4 regions of the Pseudomonas germanica genome follow, and region 3 is predicted to be linked to each of the others. Evidence: riboswitches for the same ligand, from Rfam matches in the RefSeq annotation. Region 3 holds a riboswitch; each other region holds the start of a gene.
The links. Region 3 has a riboswitch for cobalamin ahead of cobW (cobalamin biosynthesis protein CobW). Riboswitches for the same ligand answer to the same signal wherever they lie in the genome.

Region 1 (4,352 bases), 940 kb from region 3:
ACTTCAACAGAGTGGATTTGCCCGCGCCATTCGGCCCGACAATGCCCAGGGTTTCGCCACGCTGAACCTCAAGGCTGACACCGTTGAGCAACTCGGCGCCGCGCACCCTGAAGCTCAGGCCGGAACAACTCAAAACACTGTTCATCGCGCCGACCTGCGGCCGACCAGAATCAAGGCGAACACCGGCGCGCCGACCAGCGCGGTAATCACTCCGACCGGAATCACCTGGCCCTTGATCAGGGTGCGCGACAGCACATCGGCGGCTATCAGAAACACCGCGCCACCCAACGCACTGGCCGGCAGCAACCGCGCATGACCGGTGCCCAGCAACAGACGCGCGGCATGAGGAATGACCAGACCGACAAAACCGATCGAACCGACAATCGACACCATCACTGCCGTCACCAGCGCCGCACAACCGATCAGCAGAATCTGCACACGCCGCACCGGAATGCCGAGCGACGCCGCCGAATCCGCACCAAAGGTAAATGCATCCAGCGCCCGCCGATGCCACAGGCACACAACCAACCCCAACACGGCCACTGGCACCGCCAGCCACACCGACGGCCAGCGCACGCCGCCGAGATTGCCCAGCAGCCAGAACATGATCCCGCGTGCCTGCTCGGAGCTTGCCGAGCGGGTGATCAGAAACGCCGTCAGCGCATTGAACAGCTGCGAACCGGCGATCCCCGCGAGAATGATCTGCCCGGTACCGCTGGCGGAGCCGCTGACCCGCGCCAGCACAATCACCAGCACGAACGCCGTGACCGCGCCGGCGAAGGCACCGACCGAGAGTGAGATGATCCCGGCACCTACGCCAAGCAGCGCGACCATCACGGCCCCGGTCGAGGCGCCGGCAGAAATGCCCAGCAGATACGGATCGGCCAACGGATTGCGCAGCAGCGACTGCAAAATCACTCCGCAGGTCGCTAAGCCGGCACCGCATGCCGCCGCGACCAATGCCCGGGTCAGGCGGTAGTTCCAGACGATGCCTTCATCGATCGGGTCGAGGACATGCCCGGCGCCCCACAATTTGTTCGCTAGCACTTGCAACACCACGTCCGGTGCAATCGAGGTTTCACCGATGGCCACGCCGGCGACCACTGCAATCAACAGGGTCGCCAGGGCCAGGAGCGTGCGGATCAGGCTGGCACTCATTGCGACAGGTCATAGCCGTTGATGGCCGTGGCCAATTGCTCAATGCCCTCGAACATGCGCAGGCTGGCCTGCATGGCCATGGCATCAAGAATGATGATGCGGTTGTGCTTCACCGCGTCCATGTTGCGCGTCACCGGATCACTGCGCAGGAAGGCGAGTTTCTTTTCATAGTCGTCGGCGGGGAAACGTCGACGATCCATGCGCGCGATGACCAGGAAGGTCGGATTGGCCTTGGCGATGGTTTCCCAACCGACGGTTGGCCACTCCTCATCGGACGCCACCACGTTGCGCACGCCGAGGGTGCTGAGCATGAAATCGGGAACGCCTTTGTGCCCGGCCACGAACGGCTCGATGTCCATTTGTGCGCTGGAGAACCACACCAGCGCGCTGGCGTCTTTGAGCTGTTTGCCTTGGGCGGTGGCAATCGATTTGGCGAGACTGGCCTTGAGTTGATCATTGAGCTGCTGGCCACGCTCCTGAACATCGAAGATCTGCGCCAGTTGGCTCACGCTTTTGTAAATCGTCTCGATGCGAAACGGCGCCAGTCGCGTGCCATCGGCGCCGACGAGGTTGTCCTTGGCTTCGCAATCGGAAGGCAGCAGATAGGTCGGAATCTTCAGTTCATGAAACTGCTCGCGAGTGCCCACCGCGCCTTGCGGGCCGACCATCCATTCCAGTTCCACGGCGACCAGTTCCGGACGCTTGCCGATCACCGATTCGAAACTCGGTTCGTTGTCAGCCAGACGCTCGATCTTGTCATCCTGCGCTTTGTATTTGGCCAGCACATTGTTGAACCACAACGAGGTGCCGACGACTTTGTCGCCCAGGCCCATGGCGTAGAGCATTTCCGTGCCGGCCTGGCCGATGGTCACGGTGCGCGTCGGTGCGTGCTGGAAGGTCAGGGTGCTGCCGCAGTTCTCGACCGTCAGTGGATAGACAGTCGGTGCCGCCTGCGCCAGGGCGCCAAGGCTCAGGCCGGTAAAGAGGGTGGCAACGCGGGGCAGCAGCATGGGGCAGTCTCCAGGGGAACCGTACGGGGAGCGGGAGAGTACGGTCTGGAAACACACCATCGAACGCGGTCAGGAAAACAGCGCAAGGCCGGGCAGCCAACGAAGACGCGCACGGCACGATGTCCTTCCCGGACACCCCGCCGGTTAGTAATTACTGTGCCGGCAGGTCTCCTGACTGATGCGTCATCGCCTGGCTCCGGCCTTCCCGGGATTCACCCAGTGGCAGTCGTGGAGCAGGCTCGGCACCTACAGTTGCGGGGGCAGTTCCGATCAGTGCTGTGCAAGCACCTCGGATTCCCTATTAGTCCCGTTCGGGAACCGACGGCGGCATGGTAGTCGATCGAGCCGCTGAAGGGGAGACGAATCTGCCGTGGCGAGGATTAGTGTTGGCTCATCAAACCGTGCAATACGCCCAAACGCAGGCCCGGTTCGGAGGGCAGCATTTGTGCGATACCGAATACTTTGAATGCCGCCAGCATTAACACCAGACCGCCGGGCAGAATGCTCTGGCGGTGTGGTTGCAGACCGGCAAGCTTGAGTTGTTGCACGTTGTTTACCTTCAACAACAGCAGCGACAGGCGCAGCAGTCCGCCGTAGGTGATGCCGTCCTGACCGAAGTCGTTGAGGCGATTGGTCTTGAGCACTTTGGCGAGCATGCGCGCGGTGCCGGAAGAGCCGATGGTCTGCTGCCAGCCTTGCGCGCGATAGCGCTTGGCGACATGTTCAAACTGCAGAATGGCGAAGCGTTCAGCCTCCTGTAGCGCGCCGGCGGACACATCGCCGCCGCGAAAGAATCGCGTGCTCAAGGTGCCGCTGCCGATGGCGATGCTTTCGGTTAACAAGGGTTGTGAGCCCTGGCCGAGGATCAGCTCGGTGGAGCCGCCGCCGATGTCGACTACCAGGCGCAGGTCGTCGGCGCTGGGCAAGGCGTGAGTTACGCCGGCGTAGACCAGCCGCGCCTCTTCATGGCCGCAAATGACGTCGATGGGAAAGCCCAGATGCCGCTCGGCACTGGCCAGAAAAAGTTGCGCGTTGTCCGCTTCACGCACCGCGCTGGTGGCCACCGCACGAACACGGCCGGCCTCGAAACCACGCAGCTTCTTGCCGAACCGCGCCAACGCCTGCCAGCCGCGATCCAGTGCCAGTGCATCCAGCGCACCACCGTCAAAGCCTTCGGCAAGGCGCACCGGCTCGCGCAGGGTTTTCACTTCCTGAATCTGCAAGCCTTTGCGGCTGCGCACCGACTGGCCGATCATCAGGCGAAAGGCGTTCGAACCCAGGTCGATGGCGGCAAACAGCGAGGCGTCGTCTTTCATGGGAATCCTTGCAGAGCATCCGTCGCGAGGCTCAAGACGGTTTGCGAGGATTCTGCCGTGATCTTGATGACATCCTGATGACGGGGGCGGGGCGGTTGAATGAATTTTCGGCTGTCATGACACTGTCATTATCCGGCGTCTATGCTGCGGTCAATACATCGCGTGTTCTTAAAGTTTTTGCTGCCATTTTTGGCAGCTTTTTTTTGCCCGCGATCTGGCTGTTGATCGTTCCCACGCTCTGCGTGGGAATGCCTCTAGGGACGCTCTGCGTCCAGTGACGCGGAGCGTCACGGGCTGCATTCCCACGCAGAGCGTGGGAACGATCAGCGCGGGGTGCGGACGATCAATTAGCAGGACTGCGGAGTTTCGCCCCGGGCCAGGCGCGCATTGATGTCGTCGATCACTTCGGGCAGCTCGGCGATGGTGTCGATCAGGTAGTGCGGGCGCGAAGGGGCGAACATCTTGCCGATTCGCGCACGCTCTTCCGCCAGTCGATCCGACGGCAACGCCTTGTATTGCTCATAGGTCAGGCCCAGTGCGTTGCCGGAACAGGTCAATGCCACCGTCCACATGCCGGCTGCGCGCCCTTCGAGAATCCCCGGCCAGGTGTCGTCGACCTTGACGCAGGCGGCCACGTCATCGATGCCCAGGGCAATCACGTTGGCCAAGGCCTGCGCCGGATACGGCCGGCCATTGGGCACTTCATCGGTGGCGACGACATGGTCGGCGACGTAGCCATTTTCCCGCGCCAGTTCGACGACCTTGGCCATCACCACCGCCGGGTAGCCCGAGCACGAACCGATTTTCAAACCCTTGTCGCGCAATGCCGCAATGGCTTCGAGTGCGCCCGGAATCAGCGCCGAATGCA
Region 2 (4,352 bases), 1.8 Mb from region 3:
ACCCTTCCGGCAGATCCACCGCTTGCAACGCCAACGCCGCCAGACGCTTCTGCATCACCGCATCGCCCTTAAGCAGCCCGACCAATTCAGCGCGGGTACCTTCAACGTCAGTCAACGAATCGAGCAGATACAGCATCCCGCCACACTCGGCGAGCAACGGCTTACCCGCCGCATGATGCGCGCGAATCGCCTCACACATCGCGGTGTTCTGCGACAACGCAACGTGGTGCAGTTCCGGATACCCACCGGGCAAATATAGGCTGTCCGCTTCAGGCAATTGCGTGTCGCGGATCGGCGAGAAGAAACTCAACTCGGCGCCCATCGCCCGCAATAGATCGAGACTCGCGCCGTAGGTAAAAGCAAACGCTTCATCACGGGCGACGGCAATTCGCACATTCTTCAGCAACGGCTCGACAGCGATCACGTCCGGTGCAGCAAACTCCACGGCCGGTGGCAGCGCTACCTCGCAACTGCTGGCCAATGCGTCGGCGGCGGCGTCGAGACGCACATCCAGATCATTCAATTCACTGGCCTGGACCAGGCCGAGATGACGACTTGGCAACTCGATGCCCGTCTCACGGGACAATGCGCCATACCAACGCAGGCCTTCGGTGAGGCTGCCTTCGAGCAATTGCGCATGGCGCAAGGTGCCGACACGGTTGGCCAGCACGCCAGCAAACGGCAAGTCCGGCTGATACCTGGCCAAACCGAGCGCCAACGCACCAAAAGTCTGTGCCATGGCCGTGCCGTCGATCACACCGAGCACCGGCACGCCGAAGTGCCGCGCCAGATCGGCGCTGGAAGGCGTGCCGTCGAACAGGCCCATCACGCCTTCGATCAGAATCAGATCCGCCTCATTGGCGGCTTCCCACAACAGACGACGACTTTCCTGCTCGCCGACCATCCACATGTCCAGTTGATACACCGGCGCACCGCTGGCGCGCTCGAGAATCATCGGATCAAGGAAGTCCGGGCCGCATTTGAACACGCGCACTTTGCGCCCCTGATTGCGATGCAAACGGGCGAGCGCGGCGGTGACGGTGGTCTTGCCCTGACCGGAGGCCGGCGCGGCGATGAGCACCGCCGGGCAGTGACGTGGTTGATTCAAAGTTCGACGCCTTTCTGCGCTTTGATGCCGGCCTGGAAAGCGTGTTTGAGCATGCCCATTTCGGTGACCGTGTCGCCCATCTCGATCATTTCCGGCTTGGCCGCGCGACCGGTGACGATCACATGCTGCATCGGCGGACGCGCCTGCAAATCGCTGAGCACCTGATCAAGATCGAGGTAGCCGTGCTTGAGGGCGATGTTCAATTCGTCGAGCACCACCAGGCCGATCGACGGATCACGCAGCAATTCACGGGACACGGCCCACGCGGCTTCGGCGGCGGCGATGTCGCGCTGACGATCCTGGGTTTCCCAAGTGAAGCCCTCGCCCATCACGTGAAAGCGCACTTGCTCGGGGAAGCGCCGGAAGAACAACTCTTCGCCGGTGCTGTTGCGGCCCTTGATGAACTGCACCACACCGCACTGCATGCCGTGGCCCATGGCGCGGGCGAGCATGCCGAACGCCGAGCTGCTTTTGCCTTTGCCATTGCCGGTGAGCACCAGCACCAGGCCGCACTCGTCGGGCGAGTTGGCAATGCGTTCGTCGATCACGGCTTTTTTGCGCTGCATACGCGCCAGATGGCGTTCGTCGCGCTCGGGGGAATCAGTCATGGGGGAGCTCTCCGTTGAGGCTGGATAACGGCGGGCAGGCACAAGAATAGAAGGCAAAAAGCCTGGCATCGCCCACCGTGATGCCGCTGGATGGATCAGGCCGGTCTCCGGGCTCATGAGCGGCGCATGCCTGACTGCGCGCCTTCCCGCTTCTTTCGAGGCAGTGGCTCAAGGCGCAGTTTTCACTCATTTACCGTTGCGGGGGCAGCGCCGGGATCGTGGTGGTTCTTCGTGCGAAGACAACCCTCACCGGCTTCCCTGTTTCACTCTGTCGACGCAGGTCACAGAGCACCTGAAACAAGCCGCGAAGGTTAGAGGGTTGGGGGTGGAGCGTCAATTAAAGAGGCGGCCATCGGGCGAATAACTGCCGCCGATCACTTATCTGCCGCCAATCTTGTGCCACACTGATACAAATGATATCAAAGAGCCATGCTTTTCTCGAAAAGCCCACTACAACAATAAAGGATGATGACGATGCAAGGCATGATCATCAGCAACCCGCGCCTGGAATTCCTGCGCCCGGTGCTTGAACGCTGGTTTGACTGTATCGACCGCTACAACGCCGTGCGCGGCGACAGCGACACCCCTTACTGGCATGACGAGAAAGCCAATCTCGGAGTGCTCTCGGCCGCAGCCTGGATGGCTGAGCTGGTCACTTTGAACGACACTGCCACGCGCAAGCAGAACGAAGAAGGCGAGCGCAATGCCCGCGCCGATCTGTTTCTCGCCGGTGCCGAAGACCGCGCCTTTATCCAGGCCACTCAGCGCTGGCCAAAGGTTACCAACCTGAATCTGACTCAAGCCCTGCTGGACATCACCAACGACGCCAAACGCATCAGCTATGCCAGCGACCTCAAGCTCGGCTGCCTGTTTGTCGCGCCGCAGAAAGCCCAGCACAGCGCCAGCCCCGAAGAACTGCAAGACATGGTCGACGACCTGCAAAAGGAACACACCTGCGCGGTCGCCTGGTATTTCCCCTACGCCTACCGCAAATTGCGCAGCGAAGCGGGCAACTATCACCCGGGCATCGCCGTGCTGTTCAAGGAAGCCCGCGGCTGAGCAGTTGAACCATCGGGCTTGCGCCCTTCTCTATGATTAGGAATGCATTCATAGGGAAGATCAGCAATGCGCAAGCCCCAGCTCGTTTTTGTCATCGCCTTCGCCGGAGGGCTCGCCGCCTGTGGTGAATCCTCCAGCCTGCAAGTCTCCGACGGCACCGGCCCATCACCGAAATTGCCTGAACCAAACAAGACCCTGATTCCGACGGTTAACATTGCCCCGGCGATCGGCTGGCCCGACGGCGGCAAACCGACTGCGGCGGCTGGCACTCAGGTCGCGTCATTCGCCGAAGGCCTCGATCATCCGCGCTGGCTCTATGTGTTGCCCAACGGCGATGTGCTGGTGGCGGAAACCAACGCTCCACCCAAGCCTGATGACAGCAGCGGCATTCGTGGCTGGGTGATGAAGAAAGTCATGGGCAAGGCCGGCGCTGGCGTGCCGAGTCCGAACCGCATCACCTTGCTGCGTGACGCCGATCATGATGGCGTTGCCGAGACCCGCACGGTGTTTCTGCAGAACCTCAACTCGCCGCTCGGCATGACCCTGGTCGGCAACGATCTGTACGTCGCCGATACCGATCGCCTGCTGCGCTTCAACTACGAACCCGGCGCGACCGAGATCAAGTCGCAGCCAATCAAGGTTGTCGATCTGCCCGGCGGCACGCTGAATCACCACTGGACCAAAAACGTTATTGCCAGCAAGGACGGCAGCAAGCTCTATGTCACGGTCGGCTCGAACAGCAACGTCGGCGAAAATGGCCTGGATAAGGAAGAGGGCCGCGCGGCGATCTGGGAAGTCGATCGTGCAACCGGCAATCACCGGATCTTCGCCTCGGGCATCCGCAACCCCAACGGCCTGGCCTGGGAACCGACCAGTGGCGCGCTGTGGACGGCAGTGAATGAGCGCGATGAAATCGGCAGTGACCTGGTGCCGGACTACATCACTTCCGTGAAGGACGGTGGTTTCTACGGCTGGCCGTTCAGTTACTACGGCCAGCATGTCGATGTCCGCGTTACGCCGCAGAATCCGGACCTGGTGGCTAAAGCCATTGCCCCGGATTATGCAGTCGGGCCGCACACCGCCTCGCTGGGCCTGAGCTTTGCCGAGGGCAACACGCTGCCGGCGCAGTTCAAGGAAGGCGCGTTTATCGGCCAGCACGGCTCATGGAACCGCAAACCGCACAGTGGCTACAAAGTGATTTTCGTGCCGTTTACCGGCGGCAAGCCGAGCGGCAAACCGGTGGATGTGCTGACCGGGTTCCTCGACAAGGACGAGAATGCTTTGGGTCGGCCGGTAGGCGTGGTGATCGATCAGCAAGGTGGTTTGCTGGTGGCGGATGATGTTGGCAATAAGGTGTGGCGAGTGTCGGCCACGAAGTGATGCTGAATGTGACCTGAAACAACTGTGGGAGCGAGCCTGCTCGCGAATGCGGAGTGTCAGTCTCCATTGAGTTGACTGATACACCGCTTTCGCGAGCAGGCTCGCTCCCACATTAGGATTGCTGCGATTTTTACTACGGGTTATGCGCCAGATGCTCCGGCTGCAACACCCGCTTGGCACTCAGATAAGCTTTCTGC
Region 3 (4,352 bases):
CGGCGATCATCATCCTCCCGTCGCGGCACATCGGGTCGTTTTGCGGCGTGCCCCAGCGTTCGATCACAGCGCTGCGATTAGCCTCGGGCAGCGCGTTGAACATCGTCAGATAAGCGTCCATGGCGAGGCTTTGCTGGCACGGACGCAGATCAATGGTGTCGAGATCGTTGCTGACGCCACCGAGCAATTGCTCGATCAACTCGGTGCCGCTATTCGGCAGTTCAGCGGTGAGCGGATATCCCTCAGCCTGCAATGCACGCAGGATGTTCAGCGCCGCCGCCGGCGTGTCGAGACCGACACCGTTGCCGATGCGCCCATCACGGGTCGGATAGTTGGCGAGGATCAATGCGATGCGTTTTTCGCCATTCGGCACCCGCGCCAGATCAATCCAGCGCCGCGCCAGTTCAGCGACAAAATCCATGCGCTCGGGCTGCGCGCGATAGCAGACGACATCGGACTGACTGCGCTCACTGCGCCAGGCCAGATCCTTGAAGCTGATCGGTCGGCTGATGATGCGTCCGTCGAGTTCCGGCAAGGCAATATGCATCGCCAGATCGCGCGGGCCGAGGCCCTGCTCGCTGTCACGCCAGCCGGGCTCGTTGTCCTGCGCGCAGATCGCCTGGATCACCGGAATGTTGCGGCGAAACGGCCGCAAGTGCGGGGCCTCAGGGCTGGATTGAGCGAACCCGGTGGTGTTGAGAATCACCCCGGCCTCAACCTCGTCCAGCCAGTCCTCGACCACCGTCAGGCAGCCGGGTTCTTTCAGACTGGCCACCGCGATCGGCAGCGGATTCAGCCCCGCCGCTTGCAGGCGCTGGCAGAACACATCGATGAATGCGGTGTTCGCCGCTTGTAAATGCGAGCGGTAAAACAACACCGCCGCGACCGGGCGTGCAGGCAGCCAATCGGCTTGCCAGTCACTCAGTGCGGCGCTGGTTTTATTCGGGTGGTAAATCGCCGTGCGCGGCAGCGCCTGCGGTTCTTCCCAGACGTAATCACGAGCCAGCCAACGGTTGGCGAGGCAGCGGAAAAAGTCCAGCGCATTGCCCAGGCCGCCCTGGCGCAGGAATTGCCAGAGGCGATCACGATCCACAGCGTTGACGGTGCTCAGGTCGCTGAGTTCCGGATCAGGACGGTCATCGCCCGGCACCAGAATCACCTGCACACCGCGCTCGGACAGTTCGATCAGACGCTCGACGCCGTAGCGCCAATAGGCGATGCCGCCGTGCAGCGAGATCAGGATCACCTTGGCGTGGCGCAGCACTTCGTCGACGTACAGATCGACCGAAGCATGGTTCTGCACCTGCATCGGGTTGGCCAGACGCAGGCTCGGGTAATCTTCCGGCAACTGCTGCGCGGCTTCGGCGAGCAGCGCGAGACTGGAGTCGCCGCTGCACAGGATCACCAGCTCGGCGGGGGTTTGGCCAAGGTCGGCAATGTTGTCATCCGAGACGAAACCGCCGGGCTGAGTCCTGAGCAGGTGCATGGCTTAAACGCTGAGCGCAGCGCGCAGTTGCGCTTCGAGTTGCGCGGCGTCGAGCGCCTGACCAATCAACACCAGTCGCGTGACGCGCGCTTCATCAGCGCCCCACTGACGGTCGAAATGCTTGTCAAAACGCGTACCCACGCCTTGGATCAGCAGACGCATTGGCTTGTTCGGAATGGCGGCGAAACCTTTGACGCGCAGGATGCCGTGCTTGACCACCAGTTGCGTCAGGGCGTCGAGCAGCAGGCTTTCGTCGGCTTGTGGCAGTTCGATGGAGATCGAATCGAAGGCGTCGTGATCGTGGTCATCGTGGTCGTCATCGCCTTCACCGTGGTGGTGATCATGATGGCTGTGGCGGCTGTCGATGTGCTCCTCGGAACCGGCGCCGAGGCCGATCAGCACGTCCAGCGGCAGACGGCCGTTGCTGGCTTCGATGATTTTCACCGCTGGCGGCAGTTCTTCGGCGACTTCAGCGCGGACACGAGCGAGATCTTCCGGGCTGGTCTGGTCGGCCTTGTTGAGGATCACCAGGTCGGCGCTGGCCAGTTGATCGGCGAACAGTTCGTGCAGTGGCGATTCATGGTCGAGGTTCGGGTCGAGTTTGCGCTGGGCATCAACCTGATCCGGGAACGCGGCGAAAGTGCCGGCGGCGACGGCCGGGCTGTCGACCACGGTGATCACCGCATCAACGGTGCAGGCGCTGCGGATTTCCGGCCACTGGAAGGCTTGTACCAGCGGTTTTGGCAGGGCCAGGCCCGAGGTTTCGATAAGGATATGGTCGAGATCGCCGCGACGGGCAACCAGTTCGCGCATCACCGGGAAGAACTCTTCCTGAACGGTGCAGCACAGGCAGCCGTTGGCCAGCTCGTAAACGCGGCCGGTGGCTTCTTCTTCGGTGCAACCGATGGTGCATTGCTTGAGGATTTCACCGTCAATGCCCAACTCGCCAAACTCGTTGACGATCACCGCGATACGACGGCCCTGAGCGTTGTCGAGCATGTGGCGCAGCAGCGTGGTCTTGCCCGAGCCGAGGAAGCCGGTGACGATGGTGACGGGGAGTTTGGCCAGTGTTTTCATCGGTATGCCCTTTGGCAAGCGGCGGGCATACGGGACGAGAACCGGCAACGCGCGTGCGTGCCTGGAGAGTTCGCCACCGGATCACCCCGCCCGGTTGTAGTGAGAATCTGTGACGAGGCAGGTCTCCTGGCTGACGGCGTTCAGGCGCTCGGCCTGGCGTTGGCTGCGCCTTCCCGCGGGCTCATAAGTTGAGCTGGCAGTGGCATGGCAGCGAACATCACCGTTCACAGTTGCGGGGGCAGCCGCGGCATTGACCGCGTTCCCTTCTTAGCTCCGACATACGCCGGAGAACCTCGAATGCGCAAGGCTACGCATGCACGGCAGGCGGGTCAACGCCTGGATCATTGTGGTTATAAGGGCAGCAACTTTTTCATCTAATGATCGCGAACACTTCTCACTTAAAAAGTAGTTGTAAGTTATGTCTTACATGTCCTATCCGTTACATAAAAAAACTACCACCGCGTTAAACCCTGAAATAGAGCGGCTGCGCGCATTCGATTACATATCTTTACAAAAACCAAATTGATAAATCAATACAAGATATGAACGATGAGTTCGCACAAGGACTATGAGTCTCTCAAGAAAGGATTTCTTGCATGGCTGATTATTATCAGTATTTGATCCTGCCTGTTTCTTTCCTGCACCCATGGGTATCCACAACATGAGTGCCGGTAACGCGTTACGGCTTTCAAGTGATGCCGGACTAAAGGAACTTTCCGAACTACTGCGCAATTGCCACTATGCGCACAGTGTTCACTATCCAGCATTGGATGTTGCGCTGCTGGGACGCGAAGCATGCCGGGCATTCAATGCGACCTGGGATCATTTGCATACCGATGCGTATCTCAGCGCAGAGAACGGTCTTCGCGAACGACGCATCTGCAAGTTCCAGTATCGCCAACAGGAACGCCAATGGACGGCGCTGCAAGACTGCCACTTTTTTCAAGCCGAGACCGACAACCCGCTGTTGGGCGGAGTGCAGCGCACCTACACCCGCTGCGAGGCGACGTTCATTGACTCCCCGATTCTGCAGACACTGCTGGCCGCCGACCTGGCACTGCTGGACATGGCGCTGGGCCCGCGCGACTGGCTCGTGACCTGCCATCAGTTCCGTATCCTCTGCGATCAAGGCAATGCTGGCCAGGCCACCCCTGAGGGCCGACATCGCGACGGGCACGATTTTGTCTTTCAACACCTGATTCAACGTCAGCATGTCATCGGTGGCGAAAGCCGGATATTTGATGAAGAAGGTGGCCAAGTATTCAGTGCAACTTTGACTGACTATCTGGAAACCGTCGTCTTGAATGACCGAATACTTCTGCATGAAGTTTCCCCACTGCAAACATCGAGCATTAATTCGGATCGCGGCAGTCGCGATATGTTGATTATCGACTTCGACCTGGCGGACTACTAATGAATCATTCGACTCATGCACTTTCAGTCAGTACCCCCCTCGCGCATAACTTCATCATTGAACAGTTTCAACAGGCGTGCGCACGAAGAACTTCCACACTATCGCTGACCGCCAATGAAAACATATTGTCCGAGACTGCACGCACGCTAGGACAGAATCGCCATTACGAGCGTTACTTGTTCAATGCACAGGCCATTGACGGTCAATGCTATGCCGCCGAATTCAATGGTATGCAGGTCGAACACTTCCCCGAAGTCGAAACATTAAAGGCTTTGGCGACCCAAGCCGTGCAGGCAATGTTTAACGCGCCGTTCGTCGAATACCGCGTGCTCTCCGGCGTGCACTGCACGCTGAGCGTGCTGGCCGCCCTGACCG
Region 4 (4,352 bases), 760 kb from region 3:
AGTCGATCAATGCTTGGGCTTTTTGCTGCTGGTGCAGCAGCTTGCCCAAGGTCAGCAAGTCATTGCGCACATGCGCGAAATAATCCAGCGAGTGCCCATTGCAGGCGGATTCCAGCAGATACGTACCCACGCCATTGCGCGCAAGCCCCGAGCGCGAGGTCACCCCGTCGCCGAACGCCGTGGCAAAACCGCCGATCACCAGATCCGGCTTCGCAGCGTAAAGCACTTCGCTGGCCGGGTACTGCCGCGCGATTACCGGTACGCCGAAATACTCGGCTTGGCGCTGACCGGCACCGGTGTCATCCAGATACGCCACGCCGACCAGCGCTGGCCCGGCACCCAGTGCGAGGACGAGATCGGCCGCATGCTGATTGAGCGCGACGATGCGCGAAGATTGATCGGTGCTCCATTCTTCGCCGCAATTGCGGTAACTGTCGGCGAGTACAGGCATTGAGCAGAGCAGGGCGCCAAGTACGTACAGAATCGATCTCATGTCTGCGCCTTGATCAGCAAATCCGCAACCACTTCACCGCCCACCAGATGCCCCTCGACCAGTCGCTGCACATCTTCATGGCTGCGCACGCCATACCAGCAGCGTTCCGGGTACACCGTCACAATCGGCCCCAGATTGCACGGGAACTGACAGTGCGTACGGGTCAGCAAGACGCCGCCCGGCGTCTCGATGCGATCGTGCGCCAGTAAGTGCCGGCGCAAGGTTTTCCATAACTGCAACGCGCCGCGCTGGGTGCAACGCGGGCCGGTGCAGACGAATACATGGCGCGCATGCTCGGGCACCTGCGACCAGTCCGGGTGCGTGTCGACGCCGTCGACGGTTTTGATGTCACTCATCAGAAGCGGTACGTGTAGCGCACTTCGGAGGTGAACGGCCGGCCGAGGTTATCGATGTTGCTCGAACGGCTGGTGACGTAATCACGGTCGAACAGGTTCTCCACCAGCAGGCTTACGCGGTGTTGGTGGGCGTTGTCGAGGTAGCGATAGGCGTCGGCGTCGACCACTGAATAATTGCCGTACTCGACCTGCTTCGAGCTTTTGATGTCACGAATGTAGCGGATCGCACCGCCGGCACCCCACAGGCGGCTTTCCGATTCATAGCCCACGCGCGAGCGGGCGAAGAAGCTCGGGATATCGTTGAGGGTCACACCGCTGCGCGATTCGGTGAGGTCGCGGGTCATGTCCGCTTGCAGGCTCCACTGATCGTTGAGCGCGAGTTTGGCGTCGGCCTCGAAACCACGCATACGCACCTGGCCTTCACCGTTGACCCATTGAATGTCGTCGAGGGTGATCAAGTCGTCGATCTTGCGTTTGAACAGGGTCACGCTGGCGCTGAATTCGCGGTCGAGCAGAAAGCCTTTGTAGTCGACACCCAGCTCCGCATTGCGGCTTTTTTCCGGCTTCAGGTTGCGATTGCCGATCTCGTCGCCCGGTTCATTGACGAACAGCTGCTCGGCGTTCGGCAGTTTGTAGGCGCTGCCGTACTGACCGCGCACCGACCAGTTGTCGTTGAGGTCATACAGCGAAGTGAGCATGCCGACCGTGGCACTGTCGCCGCCGCTCATGGCTTCGTGGCGAACGCCTATGCTCGGGTGCCAGTCGGGCAGGGCGTCGATCTGCGGACGCAGTTGCGTGTAGAAAGCGTGGGCTTCGGCCTTGTCGTTATCGATGATCAACACATCATCCTGGCCCTTGAACCATTGATTGTCGGTGCCAAACACCAGTACATGATCGCCGGGCAATTCAGCCTTGCCTTCGGCCTGCACACCCCAGTCGGTGAAGCCCCAATAGTCGTTGTGGTTAATGACTTTGGTGCCGCCGCCCTCCCGGTTGTTGACGCGGGTATAACGCGTGTCCCAGTCGTTGATATGGCCTTTGACGAAGTAGCTCAGGCGCTCATTGACGGCCTGCTCGAAGGTCGCCGTGGCGATCTGCTGCACGCGGTCGTTAGTGGTCTTGTGGTTGTCGACCGGGCGGGCGAAATCGAGGTTGGCGTCGGCGTATTGGTAAAACAGCTCCAGCCGCGAATCGTCGTCGAACGACTGAATCGCCTTGCCGCCGAACGTGGTGACTTCGTAGGCGCGATCCTTGCCGGAATCGTTTTTCATGTCGCGGTTGCGATAGGGCTGGTAACCGTCGGAGACGTTGTGACTGACGTACGCCAACAAACCGAGGTCGCCGAAGCCGTTAGTGAAGATATTCTCGACGCGGGCGTCTTCGGTGGTGCCGCCAAAGCTGTCGACGCCTAGATTCACTTCGCCGGCGGCTTTGCGCGATTGCGGGCTGCGGGTGACGATGTTGATCACACCGGACACGGCCTGGGTGCCGAACAACAGGCTCTGCCCACCCTTGAGCACTTCGATGCGTTCGATGGCGTTGGCCGGCAGGGTGTCCAGATAGAGGCCGCCGTACAGGCGATTGTTCAGGCGCACGCCGTCGAGCAGGATCAGCGTGTCGTCGTTGCGCCCGCCGAGCAGCGAATAGGTGCCGTAGTCGAAAGGGCCGTTTTTCGGCGCAACATACAAGCCTGGAATGAACATCTGCATCACGCGGCTGACATCGGCGCTGGGGCCGGCGCGTTCGATCTGTTCGCGGCTGACGATTTCGACCTTGCTGCCGAATCTGGCCATGTCGGCGACGGTGGTGGACTCCACCGACGGTGCGGAAACGATTTGTTGATTGAGTTCCAGCGGCGCGTCGTCGGCCAGTAGCAGCGGGCTGAACAGGCAGCCAAGGAACAGGGTTGGAGCAGAAGTGTTGAAAGGTCGAATCATTGTCTTCTCGAAAAGGATCTTCGCAGAAGAGCATGCAAGAGAAGGCATCGCGCGCAGCCAATACCGGCCCATGCCCGCCCACCGCAGGATTTTGCCAAACGAAATTCCAGGCCGGTCTCCGGGCTCGCGCGTATCGAGGTTTTCACCTTCCCATGGCCGTCTGGCCACAGTGGTGTATTGAAAACATCACGCGCATACCGTTGCGGGGGCAGCACCGGACTTGTTCGAAAAGAACGTACCGGTTTCCCGTTTCACCCCATGCACGGCGGCATGGGACACCTGAAACTGGCCGGCATCTGAACATTCGAGGAGCGTCTCGTCAATGTGGCAACCAACGGGGGGGAGCTATTGGATGCGTTCCAGAGCGACAAACTGGCCACTCAACCACGCATAAAGCTGAGACACCGCCGGGGTGATCTGCTTGCGATGCGGGCACACCAGACTCAACGGTGAGGCATTGCCGGGAAAATCCTTCAGTAGCACGACCAGTCGCCCTGCGATCACGTCTGCACTGACGTCCAGCCAGGATTTGTTGGCGATGCCTTCGCCGCTCAACGCCCAGCGGCGCACGATGTCGGCGTCGTCGCTGAACATCGGTCCCGAGACCTGGATCGTTTCACTGCCCAGGCTCCACTTGTCGTAGATCCGGCCGCCTTGCTGGTAGAGCAGGCAAGCGTGGTTGTGCAGATCGTCCGGCGTTTGCGGGTATCCGTGGCGCTCCACGTATTCCGGTGCGGCGACCAGCACCCGCCGGTTCCACGGTGCCAGCGGCAGCGCCACGTAGTTGGCATCTTCATTCGAGCCGTATCGAATCGCCACGTCTACCGGGTCACGAAACAAGTCGGCCATCTGGTCCGACAGGGAAAAGCGCAAGGTCAGTTCCGGGTGCTGGCGGCGAAACAGTGTGAGCCACGGCAGCAAAATGTTGCGCCCCAGATCGGACGGCGCCGTCACTTGCAACACGCCGCGCAACGTGGCGCTTTCACCGCGCAGGTTTTCCTTGCCTTGCTTGAGCGCCTCCAGCACCGAGTGGGCGGTGGGCAAGTATTGCTCGCCCTCGGCGGTTAATCGCAGGCTGCGGGTGGTGCGCGCAAACAGGCGCACGTCCAGCTCACGCTCCAGACGCTTGATCGCCGCGGCAACCTGACCGGGCAATAAATCCGCCTCATGGGCGGCAGCGGTGAAGCTGCCCAGCGCGGCGCTGCGGGTGAACAAACCAAGATCATCGATGCGGATCATTTTCACTCCTGCAGTGAAAGTGTTGGCGCATTCTGCTGGTTTTTCTTTGTGCTTGGGAAGTCGAAGATGGCGGCAAGCGAGCACATCAGCTCTTCAGACAGCGAGTTTCCATGAAAGCCATCACCTTCACCCAACACGCTTTGCCCATTGAAGATCCGCAATCGTTGCAGGACATCGACCTTCCGGTGCCAACTCCCGGCCCCCGGGATTTGCTCGTAGAAGTTCGTGCGGTGTCGGTCAATCCGGTCGATACCAAAGTACGCGCCGGAACTTTCACCAAAGAACCGAAAATCCTCGGCTGGGATGCCGCCGGTATTGTCCGCGAGG

Region 1: another riboswitch for cobalamin. It lies ahead of J0G10_RS13470 (ABC transporter substrate-binding protein); the one in region 3 lies ahead of cobW (cobalamin biosynthesis protein CobW).
Region 2: another riboswitch for cobalamin. It lies ahead of cobO (cob(I)yrinic acid a,c-diamide adenosyltransferase); the one in region 3 lies ahead of cobW (cobalamin biosynthesis protein CobW).
Region 4: another riboswitch for cobalamin. It lies ahead of J0G10_RS14225 (TonB-dependent receptor plug domain-containing protein); the one in region 3 lies ahead of cobW (cobalamin biosynthesis protein CobW).

Annotation. Positions count from the first base shown of each region.
Region 1 covers NZ_CP071586.1:3,000,955-3,005,306, forward strand. The annotation lists gene J0G10_RS13460 (ABC transporter ATP-binding protein) at 1-145, opposite strand, end outside; gene J0G10_RS13465 (FecCD family ABC transporter permease) at 142-1,146, opposite strand; gene J0G10_RS13470 (ABC transporter substrate-binding protein) at 1,155-2,168, opposite strand; cobalamin riboswitch at 2,313-2,506, opposite strand; gene J0G10_RS13475 (Ppx/GppA family phosphatase) at 2,549-3,484, opposite strand; gene J0G10_RS13480 (hypothetical protein) at 3,493-3,762, shown strand; gene phnX (phosphonoacetaldehyde hydrolase) at 3,832-4,352, opposite strand, start outside.
Region 2 covers NZ_CP071586.1:2,148,762-2,153,113, reverse strand. The annotation lists gene J0G10_RS09545 (cobyrinate a,c-diamide synthase) at 1-1,108, opposite strand, end outside; gene cobO (cob(I)yrinic acid a,c-diamide adenosyltransferase) at 1,105-1,716, opposite strand; cobalamin riboswitch at 1,798-2,027, opposite strand; gene J0G10_RS09535 (hypothetical protein) at 2,191-2,775, shown strand; gene J0G10_RS09530 (PQQ-dependent sugar dehydrogenase) at 2,842-4,155, shown strand; gene J0G10_RS09525 (C40 family peptidase) at 4,289-4,352, opposite strand, start outside.
Region 3 covers NZ_CP071586.1:3,940,823-3,945,174, forward strand. The annotation lists gene cobN (cobaltochelatase subunit CobN) at 1-1,486, opposite strand, end outside; gene cobW (cobalamin biosynthesis protein CobW) at 1,490-2,563, opposite strand; cobalamin riboswitch at 2,663-2,874, opposite strand; gene J0G10_RS17460 (2OG-Fe dioxygenase family protein) at 3,225-3,977, shown strand; gene J0G10_RS17465 (hypothetical protein) at 3,977-4,352, shown strand, end outside.
Region 4 covers NZ_CP071586.1:3,178,257-3,182,608, forward strand. The annotation lists gene J0G10_RS14215 (ABC transporter substrate-binding protein) at 1-493, opposite strand, end outside; gene J0G10_RS14220 ((2Fe-2S) ferredoxin domain-containing protein) at 490-849, opposite strand; gene J0G10_RS14225 (TonB-dependent receptor plug domain-containing protein) at 849-2,786, opposite strand; cobalamin riboswitch at 2,879-3,084, opposite strand; gene J0G10_RS14230 (LysR family transcriptional regulator) at 3,132-4,025, opposite strand; gene J0G10_RS14235 (zinc-binding alcohol dehydrogenase family protein) at 4,136-4,352, shown strand, end outside.